DNA from 3 places in the Massilia luteola genome. Region 2 is predicted to be linked to each of the others. Evidence: predicted binding sites of a transcription regulator. Region 2 holds the regulator's gene; each other region holds the start of a gene.

Region 1 (7,641 bases), on a different contig from region 2:
GATCGAACCGCATGCGCAGGCGCTGGGCAGCCTGGACGCGCTGCCGCACCTGGCCGCGGCCGCCGTCGACGGCGGCGACGCGACCTTCCTGCGCGGGCAGTACGAACGCCAGGGCAGCGCGGAAGGCATGGTCGACGCGGCGATCCGGCGCTTTCGCGGGCACTGAAAAAATCGTATCCTGCATGTCGATCCGGCGGCATCCCGTTCGTCGTAGGATCGGAGGGACGTCCTCTGCCACTCACGCCAAGGAAACCGATCATGTCCACGAATACCGTCGAGCTGCACCGCGTTCTCAAATCCACCGCCGACCGCGTCTACCGTGCCTTCCTCACGCCCGCCGCCATCGCCAAATGGCTGCCGCCGCACGGCTTCACCTGCACCGTGCACGAGCAGGACGGCCGCGTCGGTGGACGCTACAAGATGTCGTTCACGAATTTCACGACGGGCGCCAGCCATTCGTTCGGCGGCGAATACCTGGAACTGGAGCCGGGCGCGCGCCTGCGCTACACGGACGAATTCGACGATCCCAACCTGCCCGGCACAATGCAGACGACCGTGCTGCTCCGCGAGGTGTTCTGCGGCGTCGAAGTGAAGGTCAAGCAGGAAGGCATACCCGCCGCGATCCCGGTCGAACTGTGCTACCTCGGCTGGCAGGAGTCGCTCCAGCTCCTCGCGCAACTCGTCGAACCCGAGATCAAGGACTGATCAGCCGTGCACGGCGCGCGCATCGGCCGGCGCCTGGGCGCGGTCGTGCATGCCGTAGTCGCGCACGACGGCGGCCACGCGCAGGCGATAGTCGCGGAACATGCCGGCGCGGCCCGCCGCCTGCGCCGCCCGGTGCTCGGGCAGCGTGCGCCAGCGCTCGACGGCCTCCTCGTCGCGCCAGAACGACAGCGACAGGATGCGTTCCGGCCGCGCCAGCGATGCGAAGCGCTCGATCGAGATGAAGCCGTCGATCGCCTCCAGCTCGGGACGCAGCGCGGCGGCCGCGTCGAGGTAATCCTGGCGCCGCGCGGGGTCCGGCTCGACCTCGAAGATCACGGCGATCATGCCGACGTTCCCGCGGCCGGCGCGGCGACGTTGTCGAGGAAGGTGCGTTCCTCGCGCAGGATGAAGCGCTGTGCGCGCGCGAACTCGAAGTTGGCGCGTGCCTCGCCGTCGTCCTTCAGGCGCAGCCGATAGGCTTCGTAGGCGGCCAGGCTGTCGAAGCCGACGAGGCCCCACGCCTCGTAGTTCGTGCCCTCGTGCGGCAGGAAGTAGCCGAGCAGGCGACCGCCCAACCGGGGGATGATGCGGCCCCAGTTCTCGGCATAGCGGCGGAAGGCGTCGCGCTGGACGGGATCGATCTCGTAGCGGATAAAGCAGGTGATGGGCATGGTGGCGCTCCTCGTTTGTGTGAAACACCACTGTAGTCCCTGGCCCTCGCTTGACGCTTCGGCTAAGATCGAAGCATGAGGGACGGACCCAACATCGCCAATATCGCCGCACTGATCGGCGACCACGCGCGCGCCGAAGTGCTCAACGTACTGATGAGCGGCCTGGCGCTGACGGCAACGGAACTGGCCGACGCCGCCGGCGTCACGCGCCAGACCATCAGCACGCACCTGGCCAAGCTGCGCGACGCCGGCCTGCTCACCGTCGAGGCGCAGGGGCGGCATCGCTATTTCCGCATCGCCGACGCCGACGTCGCGCACCTGCTCGAATCCATGATGGGCATCGCGTTCGGCACGGGCGCGGTGCGCGTGCGCTCGGGCCCGCGCGAGCCGGCGCTGCGCAAGGCGCGCGTCTGCTACGACCATCTCGCGGGCGAACTCGGGGTGCTCGTCTACGCCGGCATGGCAAGGCGCGGCGCGTTCGCGCTGGATGCCGGCGACGTGACGCTCACGGACGTCGGCCGCGCCCTCGTCGCACAACTCGGCGTCGATCCGCTGCCGTCCGCCACGCGCCGGCCGCTGTGCCGCCACTGCCTGGACTGGAGCGAACGCCGCCATCACCTGGCCGGCGCCCTCGGGACGGCGCTGCTGGAGCGCTTCCAGCAACTCGGCTGGGCGCGTCGCGTGCCGGATTCGCGCGTGCTCGCGTTCAGCGCGGACGGCGAGGCGGCGCTGAGGGCCTGGCTGGGCTGACTCAGGTCGCGAGCGCCGGCCTGCCCGGCCCCAGGATGCGCGCCAGCAGCGGACGCCTGGCGGGCGCCGGCAAGGCGCGGTCGACCAGCGCCGCCCACTTCACGCTCAACTGCTCGCAGGTGGCGCGCAGCACCGGGTCGGCATCCGGCAGGCGCGCCAGCGCATTCAGGTGGCGCTCGATCACGGAAGCCAGTTTCACGCACGGGCCATCGGCCTGGCTGCAGTCGGCGGCGGCCGCGCTGGTGACGGTGTATTGCGACATCAGGTGCAGCAGGGCCGCCACGAGCAGTTCGTGGCGCGTGGTGCGCCGTGCATCCGGCGCGTTCAGTTCATCCAGCACATCGTCGTCCATAAGACCTCCTCGAAATGATTGAGAATGATTCTCATTTCGATTATGAGCCGACAACGAAGCGGATGCAAGCGCAATCTGCCTTGCGCGCCGTTCAATGCTTGCCGTCGAGTCCGGCGACGATCGCCATACGCACGCGGCACGCTTGCAAACAGCCGAGCCGAAGCGTGGAATCAGAGCCGCGTCTCGCGCGCCGCGCGCAGGAACTCGTCCAGCACGGGCGTGCAGTCGAGCAGGTCGCCGCCGGTGGCGCGGTGGAATTCCGGATGCCACTGCAGGCCCATCACGAACGGGGCGCGCTGGTAGCGGATCGCCTCGACGACGCCGTCCGGCTCCGACATCGCTTCCACGTGGATGTCGCGCCCCAGGTCCTTGACGGCCTGGTGGTGGATCGAATTCACGACGGCGTGTTCGTGCCTGGGAAACATCTTGCGCAGCGACGAACCCTGCGGGAACACGATCGCGTGGCGGTGCGCATCGTAGACGTCGTGCACGTGCGGCTGGGCACCGGGGACGTTCGTCGCAACGTCCTGGTACAAGGTGCCGCCGAACGCGACGTTGATCAGCTGGCAACCGCGGCAGATGCCCAGCACGGGCTTGCCGGCATCGACGAATTCGTGCAGCAGTTCCAGTTCGTAGACGTCGCGCGCGCGGTCGCCGCTCCACTCGGGCCGGGTCGGCGTTTCGGAATACGTCATCGGCGACACGTCCGCCCCGCCCTGCAGCACGAGGCCGTCCAGGTGGCGCGCGTAATGCCGCATCGTGATGTTGCTGGGGTGAAGCAGCCCGTTCGTGTTCACGGTCGGCACCATGAACACGAGCACGTCGCGCGACATCACCCATTGCGCGATCGATTCCTCGAGATATTGCAGGTTCTTGCTGCGCAGGCCGGTCGAGCCCGCTTCCGGATGGAAGATACGGGCGGACACGCCGATGCGCAGCGTGCGCCGCATGAAGTCGCGATTGAATTTATCGGCCAGCGCACGCCAGCGCGAGCGCAGCACGCGGCCGGCCAGGTTCAGCGCCGTGTCGTCCGTGCGCAGGTAGCGTGACCCGCCGCCCGCGGCACGGCGGTCGGGGACGCGCGGCGGGCCCGATGGGATGTCCTGCGACGGGTCGGATGCGCTCGCGGGTCCGCCCGGTTCGTTAGGGTGCTTGTCATTGTCCAAAGCCATGATCTCAATATATCCTTGCGACGGTCGCGCACGATTCGGATTTAGAAAAAATGTCGTTTTGTTACGAAATCTCTCCCGCCGCGCCCATATCAACAGGATGCCGGGATGCCGCCGTCTTGGCAATCCATGCAATGAGCGCTTGCAAACTTGCGCCTAACAGGCAAAAATACTGTATTTCCATACAGTTGTCTTGCCCTCACACCGTATCCCGTCCCCTGGAACAGGGCACATCCCGGGGCGTGAAGTCGCTTATTTTCCGCCCGACAAGATAGAATGCGCAGCATTCGAATGATTGAAGATCAAGCATGGCCACCAAGAAACCCGCACCCGATTACAGCGAATCATCCATCCGCGTCCTGAAAGGACTGGAGCCCGTCAAGCAGCGTCCGGGCATGTACACGCGCACCGAGAATCCGCTGCACATCATCCAGGAAGTGATCGACAACGCCTCGGACGAGGCGCTGGGCGGCTACTGCAAGAACATCGATGTGACGATGAATGCGGACGGCTCGATCACCGTCGAGGACGACGGCCGCGGCATCCCCGTCGGCCTGCATCCGGAAGAAGGCGTGTCCACGGTCGAGATCGTGTTCACCCGCCTGCACGCCGGCGGCAAGTTCGACAAGGGCTCGGGCGGCGCGTACGCGTTCTCGGGCGGCCTGCACGGCGTGGGCGTGTCCGTCACCAACGCGCTGTCCAGACGCCTCGAGATCACCGTCTGGCGCCGCGACGACCAGGGCAACGGCCAGCACCGCCTGGTGTTCGCCGGCGGCGACGTGATCGAGCCGCTGACCTCCAGCCCCGCGGACCGCGGCGGCAAGAAGAACGGCACGCGCGTCACCGCCTGGCCGGACGGCAAATACTTCGACTCGCCGAACATCCCGATGAGCGAGTTGCAGCGCCTGCTGCGCTCGAAGGCCGTGCTGCTGCCGGGCGTCACCGTCACGCTCACAAACGGCAAGACGGGCGACGTCCAGACCTGGCGCTACGACGAAGGCCTGCGCGGCTACCTGACCGAAGCGCTGTCGCAGACGGCGGGCGGCGGCCAGACCTTGATCCCGCTGTTCGAAGGCGCACAGTACGCGGCCGCGGGCGATGAAGGCTTTGCCGAAGGCGAAGGCGCGGCGTGGGTCGTCGCGTGGACGGAAGAAGGCGCCGTGGTGCGCGAATCGTACGTCAACCTGATCCCGACGCCGAGCGGCGGCACGCACGAATCCGGCCTGCGCGACGGCCTGTTCGGCGCCGTGAAGGGCTTCGTCGAGATGCACTCGCTGCTGCCGAAAGGCGTCAAGCTGCTGCCGGAAGACGTGTTCGCGCGCGTCTCGTTCGTGCTGTCGGCGAAGGTGCTGGACCCGCAGTTCCAGGGCCAGACGAAGGAACGCCTGAACTCGCGCGACGCGGTGAAACTCGTGTCGACGTTCACCAAGCCGCCGCTCGAACTGTGGCTGAACCAGCACGTCGAGTATGGCCGCAAGCTGGCGGAACTCGTCATCAAGCAGGCCCAATCCCGCCTGCGTTCGCTGCAGAAGGTCGAGAAGAAAAAATCGTCCGGCGTCGCCGTCCTGCCGGGCAAGCTGACGGACTGCGAATCGACGGACATCACCCGCAACGAACTGTTCCTCGTCGAGGGCGACTCGGCGGGCGGCTCCGCCAAGATGGGCCGCGACAAGGAATTCCAGGCCATCCTGCCGCTGCGCGGCAAGGTGCTGAACACGTGGGAGACGGACCGCGACCGCCTGTTCGCCAACAACGAGATCCACGACATCGCGGTCGCGATCGGCGTCGACCCGCACGGCCAGGACGACAACCCGGACCTGACCGGCCTGCGCTACGGGAAGATCTGCATCCTGTCCGATGCGGACGTGGACGGCTCGCACATCCAGGTCCTGCTCCTGACGCTGTTCTTCAAGCACTTCCCGGCCCTTTTTAAAAACGGCCACGTGTGCGTCGCGCGCCCGCCGCTGTACCGCGTGGACGTGCCGGCACGGGGCAAGAAGCCGATCCAGAAACTGTACGCGCTGGACGACGGCGAGCTGCTGGCCATCGAGGACAAGCTGAAAAAGGAAGGTCTCAAGGAAGGCGTGTGGAGCATTTCCCGCTTCAAGGGCCTGGGCGAGATGAACGCCGAACAGCTGTGGGAAACCACGATGAACCCGGACACCCGCCGCCTGCTGCCGGTAGCCTTCGGCGATTACGGCCTGGCCGAATCGTCGGCGCGCTTCAACATGCTGATGGGTAAAGGCGAAGCCGCGGCCCGCAGGGCGTGGCTCGAGGAACACGGGAACGAGACGGAAGCGGACATCTGATAACGGACGCGCCGCATGAAATTGGGTCCCTGCCTTCGCAGGGACGACGTATCGAGTGCGTTGGCTTTAAAACCGTCGTTCCCGCGCAGGCGGGAACCCAAGTTTGCATGAACGAACAACACATATGACCCAAGCAAGCCTCTTCGAACAAACCACTCCCCCCGGCGGCAGCGACGACGACGCCGAGACGCTGACCCTATCCACCTTCGCCGAGCGCGCCTACCTGGACTATGCCGTCTCGGTCGTGAAAGGCCGCGCGCTGCCGGACGTGTCGGACGGCCAGAAGCCCGTCCAGCGCCGCATCCTGTACTCGATGAACGAACTGGGCCTCGGCCCGACGGCGAAGCCGCGCAAGTCCGCGACCGTCGTCGGCGACGTGCTCGGCAAGCTGCACCCGCACGGCGACCAGTCGGTCTACGACGCCCTCGTGCGCATGGCCCAGGACTTTTCGTTGCGCTATCCGCTGATCGACGGCCAGGGCAACTTCGGCTCGCGCGACGGCGACGGCGCCGCGGCGATGCGTTACACGGAAGCGCGCCTGACGCCCGTCTCGCGCCTGCTGCTCGACGAGATCGACATGGGCACCGTCGACTTCCAGCCGAACTACGATGGTTCGAGCGAGGAACCGCGCACCTTGCCCGCGCGCCTGCCGATGCTGCTGCTGAACGGCGCATCCGGCATCGCGGTCGGCATGGCCACCGAGATCCCGTCGCACAACCTGCGCGACGTGGCGTCCGCCGCCGTCGCGATGATCCGCAATCCCAAGATCACGCACGCCGAGCTGATGACCATGATACCCGGTCCGGATTATCCGGGCGGCGGGCAGATCATCACGCCGGCGTCCGCCATCGCCGACATGTACGCATCGGGCCGCGGTTCGATGAAGGTGCGCGCGCGCTGGAAGATCGAGGAACTGGCGCGCGGCCAGTGGCAGGCCGTCGTCACCGAGCTGCCGCCGGGCGTCTCGTCGCAGCGCGTGCTGGAAGAGATCGAAGAACTCACGAACCCGAAGATCAAGGTCGGCAAGAAGACCCTGCTGCCCGACCAGTTGACGCTGAAGCAGACGATCCTCGGCGCGCTCGACGCCGTGCGCGACGAATCGGGCCGCGAAGCGCCGGTGCGCCTCGTGTTCGAGCCGAAGTCGAAGAACCAGGACCAGGCGGAATTCATGCTGATGCTGCTGGCGCACACGTCGCTGGAAACGTCGAGTCCGATCAACCTCGTGATGATCGGCGGCGACGGCCGGCCGCGCCAGAAGGGCCTGTCGGAGATCCTGCAGGAGTGGGTCGACTACCGCTTCGTCACAGTTCGCCGCCGCACCGAATTCAAGCTGGGCAAGGTCAACGACCGCATCCACATCCTGGAAGGCCGCGAGACCGTCCTGCTGAACATCGATGAGGTCATCCACATCATCCGCAACTCGGACGAGCCGAAGGCGGCGCTGATGGAGCGGTTTCGCCTGTCCGAGCGCCAGGCCGAAGACATCCTCGAGATCCGCCTGCGCCAGCTGGCGCGCCTGGAAGCGATCAAGATCCAGCAGGAGCTGGCCGAGCTGCGCAGCGAAAAGGAAAAGCTGGAAGACATCCTCAATAATCCGTCGTCGATGAAGCGCCTGATCATCCGCGAGATCGAAGCCGACTCGAAGCAGTACGGCGACGACCGCCGCACCTTGATCGAGGAAGCGC
Region 2 (7,641 bases):
GGACCGAGGCGTACGTCAAGGAACACAACGAGATGGTCAAGAACGCGCCGCCGCCGGATGACGGCAAGTGACCGATGCCGGCCGCCGCCGCGGGCGGCCGCCGGCTCGAGCGGTCACCAGATACTTACCCGATCCTTGGGTGCAAGGTACATCTTGTCGCCCGGCTTGACGCCGAACGTATCGTAGAAGCCCGGGTTGTTGCGCAGGGGGCCGTTGGTGCGGAATCGGCCTGGCGAGTGCGGATCGGTCTTGAGCACCATGATCAGCATGTTGTCGCGCATCTTCTGACGCCAGATCTGGCCGAAACCCATGTAGAGACGCTGGTCGCCGGTCAGGCCGCCGATCATGGGGGGTGTCGTTCCCTTCAACGACATGTGGTAGGCCTTGTACGCGATCGCCAGACCCGACATGTCGGCGATATTCTCGCCCAGAGTCAGTTCGCCGTTCACATGGTAGCCAGGGACCGGTTCGAAGGCGTCGTACTGGCTGACCAGCATCCTGCTCTTGTCCTTGAACCGTTCATGGTCGGCCGCGGTCCACCAGTCGCGCAGGTTGCCGTCGCCGTCGTACTGGGAACCCTGGTCGTCGAAGCCGTGACTGATCTCGTGGCCGAGTATGGTGCCGATGCCGCCGTAATTGACGGCATCGTCCGCATCGCCATCGAAGAACGGCGGCTGCAGCATGGCGGCCGGCACCACGATTTCGTTCTTTTCCGGGTTATAGTAGGCATTGACCGTCTGCGGCGTCATGGTCCACTCGTCGCGATCGATGGGCTTGCCCAGTTTCGCGAGGTCGCGGTCGAACTCGAGTTCGCGCGACCGCATCACGTTGCCGACCAGGTCGTCGCGTTTGACGACGAGGGCCGAATAATCCTTCCACTTGTCCGGATACCCGATCTTCGTCTTCATCTTGGCCAGCTTGGCCTGGGCTTCCGTCTTGGTGGCCGGGCTCATCCAGTCGAGCTTGTCGATGCTCAGCTTGTAGGTGGCCAGCAGGTTCCGCATCAGGCGTTCGATGCGTACCTTGCGCTCTTGTGGGAAATACCGAGCCACATACAACTTGCCCAGCGCATCACCCTGCGTGCTTTCGATCACGCCGACGCCGCGTTTCCAGCGCGGCTCGTTCGCTTCGATGCCGAACAGCGTCTTGTCGAAAAATTCGAAATCGGCGTCGACAAAGGCCTTCGACAGGAAACGGCTATAGGATTTGACCAGGTGCAGGGTCAGGTACGCTTTCCAGGTATCGAGCGGCGTGGCATCCGCGATCCCGGCAAACGCCTTCAGATAGCTCGGCTGCCCAACGATCACGTACGTGCTCTTGCCGGACAGGCCGATGCCGTCCAGCCAGCTGTTCCAGTCGAAACCTGGTGCGAACCCTGGGAGATCGGTCAGGTGGAACTTGTTGTATGCCTTGTTCGGATCGCGCAGTTCGACCTTGGTCCATTGCGCCTTGGCCAGTTCGGTCTCGAACGCGACGATGGCTTGCGCGTGGGCGGCGGCATGCCGGTCGCCCGCCATGGCGAGGACCTTTTGGCAGTGGGCCAGATATCTGGCCTTCATATCGGCCAGCTTCTGGTCGTCCGCCTTCAGAAAATAGTCGGGGTCAGGCAGGCCCAGTCCGCCCTGGCTGATGTCGGCGACATAGCGGGTCGAATCCTTGTTGTCCAGGTGAATGGTGAAGTCGAGCGGCACGCCCATGCCGAGCCTGCCCAGGTGGGCCAGTACCATGGACAATTCGGTCTTGTCCTTGATCGCGGCGATCCGATCCAGTTCGCGCCGCAACGGTGTGATGCCCAGTTGTTCCAGCTTCGCCTCGTCCATGAAGCTGGCGTAGAGGTCGCCGATGCGGCGGGCATCCGGTTTGTGGGTTGCATCGGTGCCGGCACCGGCTTTTTCGATGATCTCGCGCAGCTGGCGCAGTGAATCCTCATACCGGTCGACGAACGGATCGAGGTATGGCTTGTCCGACGGGATATCGACCGTCTTGAGCCATTTGCCGTTCAGATATTCGAAAAAATCGTCTTGCGGCCGTACCGAGCCTTCGATGTACCGGGTGTCGACGCCGCTGGCGAGTGCCGAACGCACGGCAACCGGCGCGGACTTGACGTCGCCCTCGGCCGCGTGACCCAGGCCGGCGAACAATGCCAGGCTTGCGATGCTCAATACGTGACGTTGCATGAAATTCCTTCTGTCCGCTTGGATAAAAAGTTTATATTCTATTCATTTTGTGTCCGGAGTATATTTCTTTTTGTATATTTATATGCGTAAAAAAAGGCCGCAAGATGCGGCCTTTCGATGTTGCGGGACGTAACTACGATGTCGTTCTCAATGCCAGGACCGCAGCAGCCCGACTGCGAGACCTTCGAGCGCGAACTCGTCCGAGCTGGGATCGACGGTGATCACGGAAAAGTCCGGATTCTCCGGCAGCAGTTCGATCGTGGCGCCCGTCTTGCGGTAGCGCTTGACCGTCACTTCGTCGCCGATGCGGGCGACGACGATCTGGCCATTCTTGGCGTTGTCGACCTTCTTGACGGCCAGGAAATCGCCGTCGCAGATGCCCGCATCGCGCATCGACCAGCCCTTGACCTTCAGCAGGAAGTCCGGCTTGCTGGAGAACATCGCCGGGTCGACGGAATAGGTCGCCTCGACGTGTTCCTGGGCAAGGATGGGCGAGCCGGCGGCGACGCGGCCGACGAGCGGTAGCGACATCAGGTTCGGCGGGATCGGCGGCACGAACGAGGGCAGGGCGGCCTTCGATTCGGTGACGGACTGGCCGACGAGGCGGATACCGCGCGAGGTACCCGGTGAGATTTCGATCGCGCCTTTGCGGGCCAGGGCCTGCAGGTGTTCCTCGGCCGCGTTGGCCGAGCGGAAGCCAAGCTCCTGGGCGATTTCGGCGCGGGTCGGCGGGAAGCCGGTGTTGTCGATGGCTTCCTTGATCAGGTTGAGGATCTGTTCTTGCCGTGCGGTGAGCTTTAGCATGTTTGTCTTGGTTGGTACGGGATCAGACTGTATTTTTGTACAGTATTGCGCCGCGCGCAAGGGGATTTCGAGATTTTTTTGCGGTGCGGCACGCAGCGCACGTCCACAATGTTTTTGCGGTGCGGTACGCAGCGCACGTCCACAATGTTTTTGCGGTGCGGTACGCAGCGCACGTCCGCGACCTTGCGCGCCGCCGCAAGCCCGCGCGCGCCGTCGACACCTATTGAGTACTTGACGGCTTTGCTGTTATAATGTTGGGCTTTCCCTTCCCACACTCGTCTTGACGCCGAGGTGGGCATTTGTTTAAACGTCCTTAAGGAGTGTTTCATGCGTCATTATGAAATCGTGTTTATCGTCCACCCGGACCAGAGCGAACAGGTCCCGGCGATGATCGAACGCTACAAGACCACGGTCACCTCGCGCGGCGGCAACATCCACCGCGTCGAAGATTGGGGCCGTCGTCAAATGGCTTACCAGATCCAGAAGCTGCCGAAGGCACACTACATCTGCTTGAACATCGAGTGCGACAACGAGACCCTGGTCGAGCTGGAAACCGCATTCAAATTCAACGATGCCGTGCTGCGTCACCTGACCGTGAAGATGAAGAAGGCCGAAACCGCGCCGTCGCCGATGATGAAGTCGGTCCAGCGCGAAGACGCAGCCAAGAGCCACCGCGCCGAGCAGGCCGCCGCTCCGGCCGCTGCCGCCTAAATCTCTCGCGGGAGCACCGAGCAGTACGTGAACGAGCTGTCGCTGGTCGCAAGCATTCTGGAACGCGACACCTTGCGCTACACCCCGGCCGGCATCCCCATCGTGGGCGGCGTCCTGCAACACGGATCGACGCAGACGGAAGCGAGGATGGACAGGCAGGTCGACTTCGAGATTCCCGCGGTTGCCGCGGGCGAGATTTCGGGACGATTTGCCAACGCCGAGTTGGGCGCGATGTACCGCTTCACAGGGTTTTTGGCCAGGAAAAGCCGTCACAGCAAAAGCTTGGTGTTTCACATCATTGATTTCAGTGCCGCCGCATAAAGAATTGTGCGGGCACGTTTTTAGATAGATACAGGAGCCTCAAAATGGCATTCGGTAAAAAGTTCGACAAAAACAAAGCTAAGCTCAAAGAGAAGCGTAAACAGCAGAACCCGCTGTTCAAGCGCAAGAAATTCTGCCGCTTCACCGCCGCAGGCGTGGAACAGGTTGACTACAAGGACGTCGACACCCTGAAGGATTTCGTCCAGGAAAACGGCAAGATCATGCCGGCACGCCTGACCGGTACCAAGGCGCACTATCAGCGTCAAGTTGACACCGCCATCAAGCGCGCCCGTTACCTGGCTCTGCTGCCGTACACCGACCTGCACAACGCTTAATCGTCGGTCGCGACCGCAAGCATAGTCAGATTACTGGAGAATAAAATGCAAGTTATCCTGCTGGAAAAAGTCGTCAACGTCGGCAACCTGGGCGACGTCGTCAAGGTCAAGGATGGTTACGCCCGTAACTTCCTGATCCCGCAAAAAATGGCCCGCCGTGCAACGCAAGCTGCCGTGGCCGAGTTCGAAGTCAAGCGCGCCGAACTGGAAAAGGCAGCTGCCGAGAAACTGGCCGCCGCTCAAGGCCAGGGCGACAAGCTGAACGGCATGACCGTCACCATCGCGCAGAAAGCCGGCGTCGACGGCCGTCTGTTCGGTTCCGTGACCAACTTCGACATCGCCGAAGCCCTGACCAAGCAAGGTTTCGCCGTCGAAAAGGCACAAGTGCGCATGCCGACCGGTCCGCTGAAGACCGCCGGCGAGCACCCGGTGTCGGTCGCTCTGCACACCGACGTCGTGGCGGAAATCACCATCGCTGTCGTGGGCGAAGCTGCCTAAGAATCAAGAGTCAGACTCTGAAACGTCGTCCCCGCGCAGGCGGGGGCCCAATTTGCGACTTCGGATGCAAAGCTTGGGTCCCCGCCTCCGCGGGGACGATTTTTTTTTGCAACAGCAAAAAGAATTCGCTTTTGGAAACTCACCAATGATTTCAGCGCCTGATCGGGAACGGGTATAATGCCGGCCATGAACACCCCAGCAGACCCGCAGATCGAGTCGCTCCGCATCCCCCCGCATTCCATCGAAGCAGAACAGTCCGTCATTGGCGGCCTGCTGCGCGATAACGCGGCATGGGACCGCATCGCCGACTTCATGCATGCGGAGGATTTTTACCGCTACGACCACCGGATCATCTTCGAACAGATGGTCCGCCTGATCAATGCTGGCAAGCCTGCCGACGTGATCACCGTGTACGAGGCGCTCGTCCAACTCGGCAAGGCCGAGGACGTCGGGGGCCTGCAGTACCTCAACGCGATGGCGCAGAATACGCCATCCGCCGCCAACATCCGCCGTTATGCCGAGATCGTCCGCGATCGCGGCGTGCTGCGCCAACTCATCACTGTCGCCGACGAAGTGTCGGGCAAGGCCTTCAATCCGCAGGGTGCCGAGGTCAAGCAGATCCTCGACGAAGCCGAATCGCGCATCTTCGCGATCGCCGAGCAGGGCGCCCGCGGCGCGCAGGGCTGGTTGCCCGTGCAGCCGCTGCTGACCCAGGTGGTCGAGCGCGTCGACGAGCTGTACAGCCGCGACAGCCAGGGTGAGGTCACCGGTGTGCCGACCGGGTTCGTCGACCTCGACAAGATGACGTCCGGACTGCAGCCGGGCGACCTCGTCATCGTCGCCGGCCGTCCGTCGATGGGCAAGACCGCGTTTTCCGTCAACATCGGCGAGAGCGTCGCCGTCGACGCCGGCCTGCCGGTCGCGATCTTCTCGATGGAGATGGGCGGCGTGCAGCTGGCGATGCGTATGCTCGGCTCGATCGGCCAGCTCGACCAGCACCGCCTGCGTACCGGCAAGCTGCTCGACGAGGACTGGCCGCGCCTGACGCATGCGATCCAGAAGATGAACGACGCCCAGATCTTCATCGACGAGACGCCGGCGCTGAACCCGATCGAGATGCGCGCGCGCGCGCGGCGCCTGGCGCGCCAGTGCGGCAAGCTGGGCCTGATCATCGTCGACTACCTGCAGCTGATGCAGGGTTCCAAGCCGGGCGACAACCGCGCCTCCGAGATTTCGGAAATCTCGCGTAGCCTGAAGGGCCTTGCGAAGGAGCTGGGGTGCCCCGTGATCGCGCTGTCCCAGTTGAACCGCTCGCTGGAACAACGCCCGAACAAGCGCCCGGTGATGTCCGACCTGCGCGAATCGGGCGCTATCGAACAGGATGCGGACGTGATCATCTTCCTGTATCGTGACGAAGTTTACAACCCGGATTCGCCCGACAAAGGTACCGCCGAAATCATCATCGGCAAACAGCGTAACGGCCCGATCGGCGCCATTCGCCTGACCTGGATGGGCATGTACACCAAGTTCGGCAATTACAGCGGCAGCCTCGGTATCTACCAGGGCGACTAGTAGTGGGGGTCTCGCAAACCTGCTGCGCGTTGCATTTTCGTTCTGTGATGCTCACCGTACCTTAAGTACGGTTGCGCTTCTCGAACGAAACTGCCGCCGCTCGCGACGGTTTTCGAGGCCCCTGTTGCTCAGTAGTGAATAACAAGATGATGTTGCGGCCCGGTGCCGCAATCTTTAAGAAGTCCCAAGAGAATTACCCAACGGAGAACCTATGTTTGGACGCCTGATGCCCACGGAGGGCAAATTTTTCGACCTGTTCAACCAGCACGCGGCCTTGTGCGTGAAGGGTGCACAAGAGATGGTCGGCCTGATGACCAACTTCGACGACCTGGAAAACCGCACGCACGCCGTGGAGAGCATCGAAAAACAGGCGGACAAGGTCACCTACGCGTGCGTCGACCTGCTGCACAAGACCTTCATCACGCCGCTCGACCGCGACGACATCCACAAGCTGATCACCCGCATGGACGACATCCTCGACATGATGGAGGACGCCGCCCAGACCATCTCGCTGTACGACCTGCATGCCGTGACGCCGGAAGCCAAGCGCCTGGCAGAGCTGTGCCTGACCTGCTGCGAAAAGGTCCAGCAGGCCGTCGGCATGCTGCACAACATGGACAATGCCCAGAAGATCGTCGCCATCTGCGAAGAGATCGACCGCCTGGAGTCGGACGCCGACCACGTGATGCGCGCCGCGATGTCCAAGCTGTTCCGCGACGAGCCGGACGTGCGCAACCTGATCAAGATGAAAGCCATCTACGAAATCCTCGAGACCGTGACGGACCGCTGCGAAGACGTTGCCAACATCATCGAAGGCATCATCGTCGAAAACGCGTAACGACCGGAACAACAAAAACAATATGCATACAATTCATATCAGCATGTATGTGCTGGTCCTGCTCGTCCTGTTGGCGCTGGTCTTCGACTTCATGAACGGCTTCCACGATGCCGCCAACGCGATCGCGACGGTGGTGTCGACCGGCGTGCTGCGTCCGCAGACCGCGGTCGCGATGTCCGCGATGTTCAACTTCGTCGCCATCTTCACCGTCGGCCTGCACGTGGCGTCGACGGTGGGCAAGGGGACCGTCGACCCGCACATCGTCGACCAGTACGTCGTGTTCGGCGCGCTCGTCGGCGCCATCATCTGGAACGTGATCACCTGGTATTACGGCATCCCGTCATCGTCGTCGCATGCGCTGATCGGCGGCCTGGTGGGCGCCGCG
Region 3 (7,641 bases), on a different contig from region 2:
CCAGCTCGTCACGGCGGCCACCGGCAGCGAAGCCCTCGCACACCTGGCACGTCTGCGCTTCGACCTCGTGCTGCTCGACCTGCGCCTGCCCGACATCGGCGGCCATGAGATCATGGACTTCATCAACGAGAAGGGCATCGAATCGGATGTCATCGTGATGAGCGGCGAGGTCGGCATCGATGCCGCCATCGGCGCGCTGAAACGCGGTGCCTACGACTACCTGCGCAAGCCGTACAGCCGCGAGGAGCTGCTGAAAACCGTGGCGAACGCGTTGAAACAACGGCGTTTGGAAGAAGCCAACGCGCGCATCGCCAACCAGCTGGAAAACTCCGAGAAGATGTACCGCTACCTGGTGGACTCTTCGCCCGACATCATCTACACGCTGAACCACGAAGGCCGCTTCACGTTCATCAACGACCGCGCCTACCAGCTGCTCGGCTACAAGCGCGAAGAGCTCATCGGCCAGCATTACTCGATCCTCGTGCACGAGGAAGACCTGGAGCGCGCGCGCTACGTGTTCAACGAGCGCCGCGTCGACGAGCGCGCCTCGCGCAACGTCGAGCTGCGCCTGAAGTGCCACGCGGGCGCCAACCAGGAACGCACGTTCAACAACACCTTGATGACGATCTCGCTGAACGCCATCGGCATGCACGTGCCCGACCAGGAGGTCAGGAAGCTCGAGTTCTACGGCACCTATGGCGTGGCGCGCGACATCACCGACCGCAAGCGCGCGGAAGAAGTGATCTCGTACCAGGCCTACCACGACATCCTGACCGACCTGCCGAACCGCATCCTGTTCAAGGACCGCCTCGGCCTCGCCGTCATCCAGGCCAAGAGAAAACAGACGGAACTCGCCGTCATGTTCATCGACCTGGACCGCTTCAAGCTCGTCAACGACACGCTCGGCCACGTGAAGGGCGACGAGCTGCTGCAGCAGGCCGCCGGCCGCCTGAAGGAATGCCTGCGCCGCGGCGACACGCTGGCGCGCCAGGGCGGCGACGAATTCACGATCGTGCTGCCCGAGCTGCGCGACCGCGACGACGCGCGCATGGTGGCCGACAAATTCCTCGAATGCCTGCAGGACCCGTTCGACCTGGATGGCCACGCCGTGCACATCTCGGCGTCGATCGGCATCGCGATCTATCCGACCCACGGCGAATCGATCGACGAGCTGCTGCGCCACGCCGACATCGCCATGTACCAGGTCAAGGGACAAGGCAAGAACGGCCACGCGTTCTACGACCCGACGATGCAGGACGTGTCGCACCAGAAGATCGCGCTGGAACAGAGCCTGCGCCGCGCGCTCGAGAACAACGAGCTCGAGATGTACTACCAGCCGCAGATCGACGCGATCAGCGGCCGCATCGTCGGCGCCGAGGCGCTGATGCGCTGGAACCACCCTACCCGCGGCATCGTCTCGCCGGGCGAATTCCTGCCGTTCGCCGAAGAGAACGGGCTGATGCTGCCGATCTCGGACTGGATGATCGGCGCCCTGTGCCGCGACATGCTGCAGTGGAAGAACATCGGCGGCAACCAGGTGCGGCTGTCGCTGAACCTGTCGCCGCAATACCTCGACCGCGGCGACTTCTTCGAAAAGATGCGCGGCGCGCTCCTGCGTTACGGGATCGCGCCGAGCCAGATCGAAGTCGAAATCACCGAGAACATCTGCATCCGCAATCCGCAGCACGCGATCGAGCAGTTGAACAAGCTGGGGCAGCTGGGTGTGTCGGTGGCGATCGACGACTTCGGCACCGGCTATTCGTCGCTCGCTTACCTGCACCGGTTCCCGGTCCACACGATCAAGATCGACCAGTCGTTCGTCAAGGAGATCCACGACGAGCACGGGCACTATCCGGTCGTCCTGGCGATCATCTCGATCGCGCGCGGCCTGGGCCTGAACCTGGTCGCGGAAGGCGTGGAGACCGATTCGCAGGCCCGCTACCTGCGCTCGAACGGCTGCCTGACGATGCAGGGCTATCTGTATCACCGCCCGATGCCGCTGCCGCGCTTCATCGACGTGCTGCGCGGGCAGGGGCTGCCGACGGGCGCGTCGAACGTGCTCGCCTTCCAGGCCTGATGCGCCATGTCCCCCAGCGAGATCGAGGCGCGTCACACGGCTGAGTTTTTGCGGGTAAAGGCGCTGGCCGAGCGCGGCGTCGCCAGCGCCCAGCACAGCCTGGGCTTCATGTACGTGAACGGCCAGGGCGTGCCGCGCAACCATGAGCTGGCCGTCGCGTGGTATCGCATGGCCGCGGACAGCGGCCTCGAACAGGCCCAGTACAACCTCGGCGTGATGTACCAGAAGGGCCAGGGCGTGGCGCAGGACCTGGGCCAGGCGTTATATTGGTATCGGCAGGCGGCCGAGCAGGGCTACGTCCAGGCCCAGTACAACCTCGGGTGGCTGTACGCGAAGGGACAAGGCACGCCGGCCGACGTGCACGAAGCGCTGCGCTGGTTCGTCAAGGCGGCCGGGCAGGGCGACCCCGGCGCGCAGCACAACCTGGGCATGATGTACGAGGGCGGCAAGGGCGTCGCGCAGGACGTCGCGCAGGCCGTCGACTGGTATCGCAAGGCGGCAGAACAGAATTACGCGCGCTCGCAGTTCAATCTCGCGCTGCGTTACGACAGCGGCCAGGGCATCGCACGCGACGTCCAGCAGGCCATCCACTGGTTCCGCAAGGCCGCCGAGCAGGGTTACGCGCCGGCCCAGTTCAACCTCGGTCTCCGTTACGACAAGGGCCAGGACCTGCCGCAGGACAGCGAGAAGGCGATCCTGTGGTATGGCCGCGCCGGAGAACAGGGCCACGCCAGTTCGCAGTTCAACCTGGCGCTGATCTACGATGCCGGGCACGGCGTCGCGCGCGATGCGCAACTGGCGCTGGCGTGGTTCCGGCGCGCGGCCGAGCAGGGGCACGCCGCGGCGCAGGACAACCTCGGGCTGCGCTACGAACATGGGCAGGGCGTCGAGCAGGATTACGCCGCGGCCGCGCACTGGTTCGCACTGGCGGCCGCGCAGGGCTTCGCCGGCGCGCAGTATCACCTCGGGCAGCTGGTCGACGCGGGGCACGGCGTGCCGCAGGACACCGCGATCGCGCTGGACTGGTATCGCAAGGCCGCCGAACAGGGCCACCTGCGCGCGCAATTCGACCTCGCGTTGCGCTACGAAAGCGGCAACGGCGTCGCGCAGGACGAGCGCGAAGCCGCGTACTGGTATCGCAAGGCCGCCGACCAGGACTACGCGCCGGCCCAGTACGCGCTGGGTCAGCTGCTCGACCGCGACGACACCGGCACCGTCGATCCGCGCCAGGCCACGCTGTGGTACCGCAAGGCGGCCGAGCAGGGCCATGCGCTCGCGCAGTTCGCGCTGGGCCTGCGCCACGACAGCGGCCACGGCGCCGAGCGCGATTACGAGGCCGCCCATTTCTGGTATCTGTGCGCCGCGCGCCAGGGCCATGCGCGCGCCCAGTTCAACCTCGGCGTGATGTATGCGGCGGGGCAGGGCGTGCCGACCGACCTCGTGGAAGCCTATGCGTGGCTGCACCGCGCCGGCGCCGCCGGCGTCGCGCCGGCCGCCAACTACATCCAGCGCCTGGCGGCGCGCATGGAACCTGCGCTGCTGGCGCAGGCCAACGGGTACATCGGCGCTGCGTAGGGCGGGCACCCCGTGCCCGCGCGTGACGTATGCGGCGTGTTGGCGCTACGCGTGGGCGGAGGCCGCCCACCCTACCGCAACGTCTGCGCGAGAAAGCTTTCGATCGCGTCCGAACTCGCCGTCGGCGCGCTCAGGTGGGGGCAGTGCCCCACGTTGTCGATCACACGTAACGTGCTGCGCGCCAGGTGGCGATGCAGCCAGTCTCCCACTTCGCGCGGCACGATCAGGTCGTCGCTGCATTGCAGGATCAGGGCGGGCACCGTCGAACGGGGCACGTCGGCGCGGACATCGGCGCGGAAGGTCACGCGCGCGAAATGCTTGGCGATGGCGGGATCGTTGCGGCAGAAGCTGCGCGTCAGTTCCTGTCCCAGGTGCGGCTGGTTGGGCGCGCCCATGATCGCGGGTGCCATCTTGTGCGACCACTCGAGGAAATTGGTCTCCATCGAGTCCAGCAGGCCGTCGATGTCTTCGGGGTTGAAACCGCCTACGTAATCGCCGTCGTTGGTGTAGCAGGGCGAGGGGCCGACCAGGACCTGGCCCACGAAGCGCTGCGGCGCCGCGATCGTCGCCAGCAGGCCGATCGACGCGCCGACCGAGTGCCCGACGACGATGCTCGGGCCGGCCGCACAGGCGTCGAGAATCTCCAGCAGATCCGTGACGTGGCCTTGCAGGCTGCCGTACTTCGTGCGGTCGTAGGCGGACCAGTCGGAATGGCCGCTGCCCGTCAGGTCGTACAGCACGACGCGAAAGCGGTCCGCGAAAGCCGGCGCCAGGTAGCGCCACATGGTCTGGTCGCAACCGAAACCATGCACGAAGATCATGGTCGTCGGTCCTGAACCGGTCACGTGGACATTGTTGCGAAACTGTACAGACATGGTGATTCCAGGCTTGGTGCGATCCTCCGATATTAACATTGTGAAATAACGGACGTCGGATTAAACAACGGTCGGGCCGCATCGGCGAACACGGTGCGTTCGCGCACGGCATGGCGCGGACGATTCGCGATATACTGTTTATATCTACAGTATTTTCTGCGCGATGGAACTCAAAGACAAGCTCGAAATCCTGGCCGACGCGGCCAAGTACGACGCCTCCTGCGCCAGCAGCGGCGCGCCGAAGCGCGACTCGGTCGACAAGGACGGGCTCGGCGCCACCAATGGCATGGGCATCTGCCACAGCTATACGCCGGACGGCCGCTGCGTGTCGCTGCTCAAGATTCTGCTGACCAATTTCTGCGTCTACGATTGCCAGTACTGCGTGAACCGGCGCACGTCGAACGTGCCGCGGGCCCGGTTCTCCGTCGCCGAGGTCGTCAAGCTCACGCACGACTTTTACCTGCGCAACTACATCGACGGCCTGTTCCTCAGCTCCGGCATCATCCAGTCGAGCGACTACACGATGGAGCAGCTGGTCGACGTCGCGCGGCGCCTGCGCGAGGACCACCAGTTCCGCGGCTACATCCACCTCAAGACGATTCCCGACGCCGACCCGCAGCTCATCGAACTGGCGGGCCGGTATGCCGACCGCCTGTCGGTGAACATCGAGCTGCCCACGCAGGACAGCGTGGCGAAGCTTGCGCCCGAAAAGAGCGTGCACACGATCAAGCTGGCGATGGGGTCCATCCGCACCCGGCTGGACGAAAAGGACGACCACCCCAAGGCGCCCGTGTTCGCGCCGGCCGGGCAGAGCACGCAGATGATCGTCGGCGCGGACGCCAGCGACGACCAGACGATCCTCGGCACGGCACAGACGCTGTACGGCAGCTATAAACTCAAGCGCGTGTACTACTCGGCGTTCAGTCCGATCCCGCAGAGTCCGTCCAGCGTGCCGTCCGCGCCGCCGCCGCTGCTGCGCGAGCACCGCTTGTACCAGGCCGACTTCCTGCTGCGCGGTTATGGTTTTACGGCGCAGGAGCTGATGCCCGCGGCCGGCAATCTCGCGCTGGACATCGACCCCAAGCTGGGCTGGGCGCTCGCGAACCGCGCCCATTTCCCGCTCGACCTGAACCGCGCGGACGAGGGCATGATCGCGCGCGTGCCGGGCATCGGGCTGCGCACGGCGAAGCGCCTGATCGATTTGCGGCGGCTGCGGCGCATCCGCTGGGAAGACCTGTCGCGCCTGCGCTGCAGTCTCAAGAAGCTGGCGCCCTTCGTGATCACGGCGGACTACAAGCCGGCGTCGGGAGGCGCCTCGTCCGACCTGCTGCGGCGTAACCTGGCCGACGCGCCGCAGCAGATGAATCTGTGGCCGGAACTGCAGGCCGCCTGATGGCCGCGCCGTCCGCACAGCCCGCCGACGAACTGGTCCGGGCCGGGCAGCCGCTGCAGGTCGAGACGTTCGCCGAGTGGCGCGAGGCGGCGCGCGACCTGCTCGTGCGCGGCATTCCGCCGGAGCAGGTGACGTGGGGTGCGCCGCATATGGACGACCTGCTGGCGGGCGGCGACCTGTTCTCGGGTGCGCCGCCCGCGGCCGGGGCGTCCGATAATCTGCCCATACCGCCGACTGAATCGCCGACCGGGCCATTGCGCCCCGCGCCGCACATCCCGCGCTCGCTGATGGAGATGCTGCAGTCGGCCGCCTGCTGCCGCGTGCCGGACCGCTGGGCCTTCCTGTACCGCGTGATCTGGCGCTGGCAGCAGGGCGAGCACGACGTGCAGTCGCCGGCCGACGAAGACGGCGCGCGCCTGCACGCGATGGTGAAGGCGGTGCACCGCGAGGAACACGACATGCATGCCTACATCCGCTTCCGCGAGCGCCCGATCGATGCCGGTCCGCCGCGCTTCGTCGCCTGGTACGAACCGCGCCACGACGTGCTGCCCCAGGTGGCCGAGCATTTTATGTCGCGCATGGGCAAGGTCAGCTGGATGATCGCCACGCCCGAGGCGAGCGTCCTGTGGGATGGCCATACGCTGCACAATACCGGTCCGCTCGTGCGCGATGCGGCCGACCTGGAAGACACGGGCGAAGCCCTGTGGCTGACGTATTACCGCAGCGTGTTCAACCCGGCCCGCCTGAACACGGACGTCATGCACCAGCATATTCAATCGGATCGGTGGAAGAACCTGCCGGAGGCGAAGATCGTGCCGCAGATGGTGAGCGACGCGGCGCGTGGCGCGCGCAAGGTGGGCCAGTACGAGGCCGTCGGCCAGCGCAAGGGCACGACGATCCCGATCGCCCCCGAAGACGCCCAGCCGGCACGCCAGCAGCCCTCGAAGCTCGACGAATGCCGGCGCTGCGAGCTGTGGCAGTCCGCCACCCAGGCCGTCGGCGGCGCAGGCCCGAAGCGCGCGAAAATCATGTTCGTCGGCGAGCAGCCGGGCGACCAGGAAGATCTCGCCGGGCAACCGTTCGTCGGCCCGGCCGGCAAGCTGCTGGACCGCGTGTGCGAGGCGGCCGGCGTCGACCGCGACACGATCTACGTCACCAACGCCGTCAAGCATTTCAAATGGGAGCCGCGCGGCAAGCGGCGCCTGCACAAGACGCCGGTCCAGCGCGAGATCGAGGCCTGCCACTACTGGCTCGACAAGGAGCTGGCGAGCGTCAAGCCGACCGTCATCGTGGCCCTCGGCGCCACCGCGTTGAAATCCGTGCTGCGCACGGCCAACGTGACGCTCAAGGACTCCCTCGGCAAACCGCTGCGCCACGAAGGCCGGTGGGTCGTCACCACGTATCACCCGTCGTACGTGCTGCGCGTGCCGGGCGAAGACGCGAAGCGCGCGGCGTTCGATACGATGGTCGAGGGGCTCAGGCTGGCGCACGATCTCCTGAACCGGCCGGTCGAGACGCCGGACGAGGCGTGACGCCAGAGTGTTGTCGCTGTGACATATGCATGTCAAATATGTAACATTCCGTTGCGTGGATAGGCTAAGCTCATCCGCGGCGCTAAGCTTTTGCGCACATGACAACAATGGGATGTCCGATGAGCAAACGATATGCATGCGCGTTGTATCTGGGTTTCCTCACCCTGCCGGCGCTGGCCCAGACCGCGG

Evidence for each region. Region 2 encodes LexA, which represses DNA repair genes until DNA is damaged. Its sites were predicted from a motif close to ACTGTATNNNNATACAGT; they were not measured.
Region 1: the regulator LexA is predicted to act here: its motif matches at 3,819-3,836, upstream of U9J41_RS13805 (DNA topoisomerase IV subunit B).
Region 3: the regulator LexA is predicted to act here: its motif matches at 4,661-4,678, upstream of U9J41_RS15465 (putative DNA modification/repair radical SAM protein).

The regions. Positions count from the first base shown of each region.
Region 1 covers NZ_JAXOFN010000012.1:6,403-14,043, reverse strand. The annotation lists gene U9J41_RS13840 (YbdK family carboxylate-amine ligase) at 1-166, shown strand, start outside; gene U9J41_RS13835 (SRPBCC family protein) at 259-705, shown strand; gene U9J41_RS13830 (antibiotic biosynthesis monooxygenase family protein) at 706-1,050, opposite strand; gene U9J41_RS13825 (NIPSNAP family protein) at 1,047-1,376, opposite strand; gene U9J41_RS13820 (ArsR/SmtB family transcription factor) at 1,452-2,126, shown strand; gene U9J41_RS13815 (hypothetical protein) at 2,128-2,478, opposite strand; gene U9J41_RS13810 (gamma-glutamyl-gamma-aminobutyrate hydrolase family protein) at 2,649-3,650, opposite strand; gene U9J41_RS13805 (DNA topoisomerase IV subunit B) at 3,956-5,956, shown strand; gene parC (DNA topoisomerase IV subunit A) at 6,081-7,641, shown strand, end outside.
Region 2 covers NZ_JAXOFN010000008.1:2,025-9,665, reverse strand. The annotation lists gene U9J41_RS11075 (tetratricopeptide repeat protein) at 1-71, shown strand, start outside; gene U9J41_RS11070 (M13 family metallopeptidase) at 114-2,177, opposite strand; gene lexA (transcriptional repressor LexA) at 2,325-2,981, opposite strand; gene U9J41_RS11060 (hypothetical protein) at 2,975-3,310, opposite strand; gene rpsF (30S ribosomal protein S6) at 3,309-3,692, shown strand; gene priB (primosomal replication protein N) at 3,720-4,013, shown strand; gene rpsR (30S ribosomal protein S18) at 4,058-4,348, shown strand; gene rplI (50S ribosomal protein L9) at 4,394-4,846, shown strand; gene U9J41_RS11035 (replicative DNA helicase) at 5,033-6,418, shown strand; gene U9J41_RS11030 (DUF47 domain-containing protein) at 6,630-7,256, shown strand; gene U9J41_RS11025 (inorganic phosphate transporter) at 7,279-7,641, shown strand, end outside.
Region 3 covers NZ_JAXOFN010000014.1:52,379-60,019, reverse strand. The annotation lists gene U9J41_RS15480 (putative bifunctional diguanylate cyclase/phosphodiesterase) at 1-2,077, shown strand, start outside; gene U9J41_RS15475 (tetratricopeptide repeat protein) at 2,084-3,652, shown strand; gene U9J41_RS15470 (alpha/beta fold hydrolase) at 3,724-4,527, opposite strand; gene U9J41_RS15465 (putative DNA modification/repair radical SAM protein) at 4,691-5,920, shown strand; gene U9J41_RS15460 (UdgX family uracil-DNA binding protein) at 5,920-7,452, shown strand; gene U9J41_RS15455 (hypothetical protein) at 7,572-7,641, shown strand, end outside.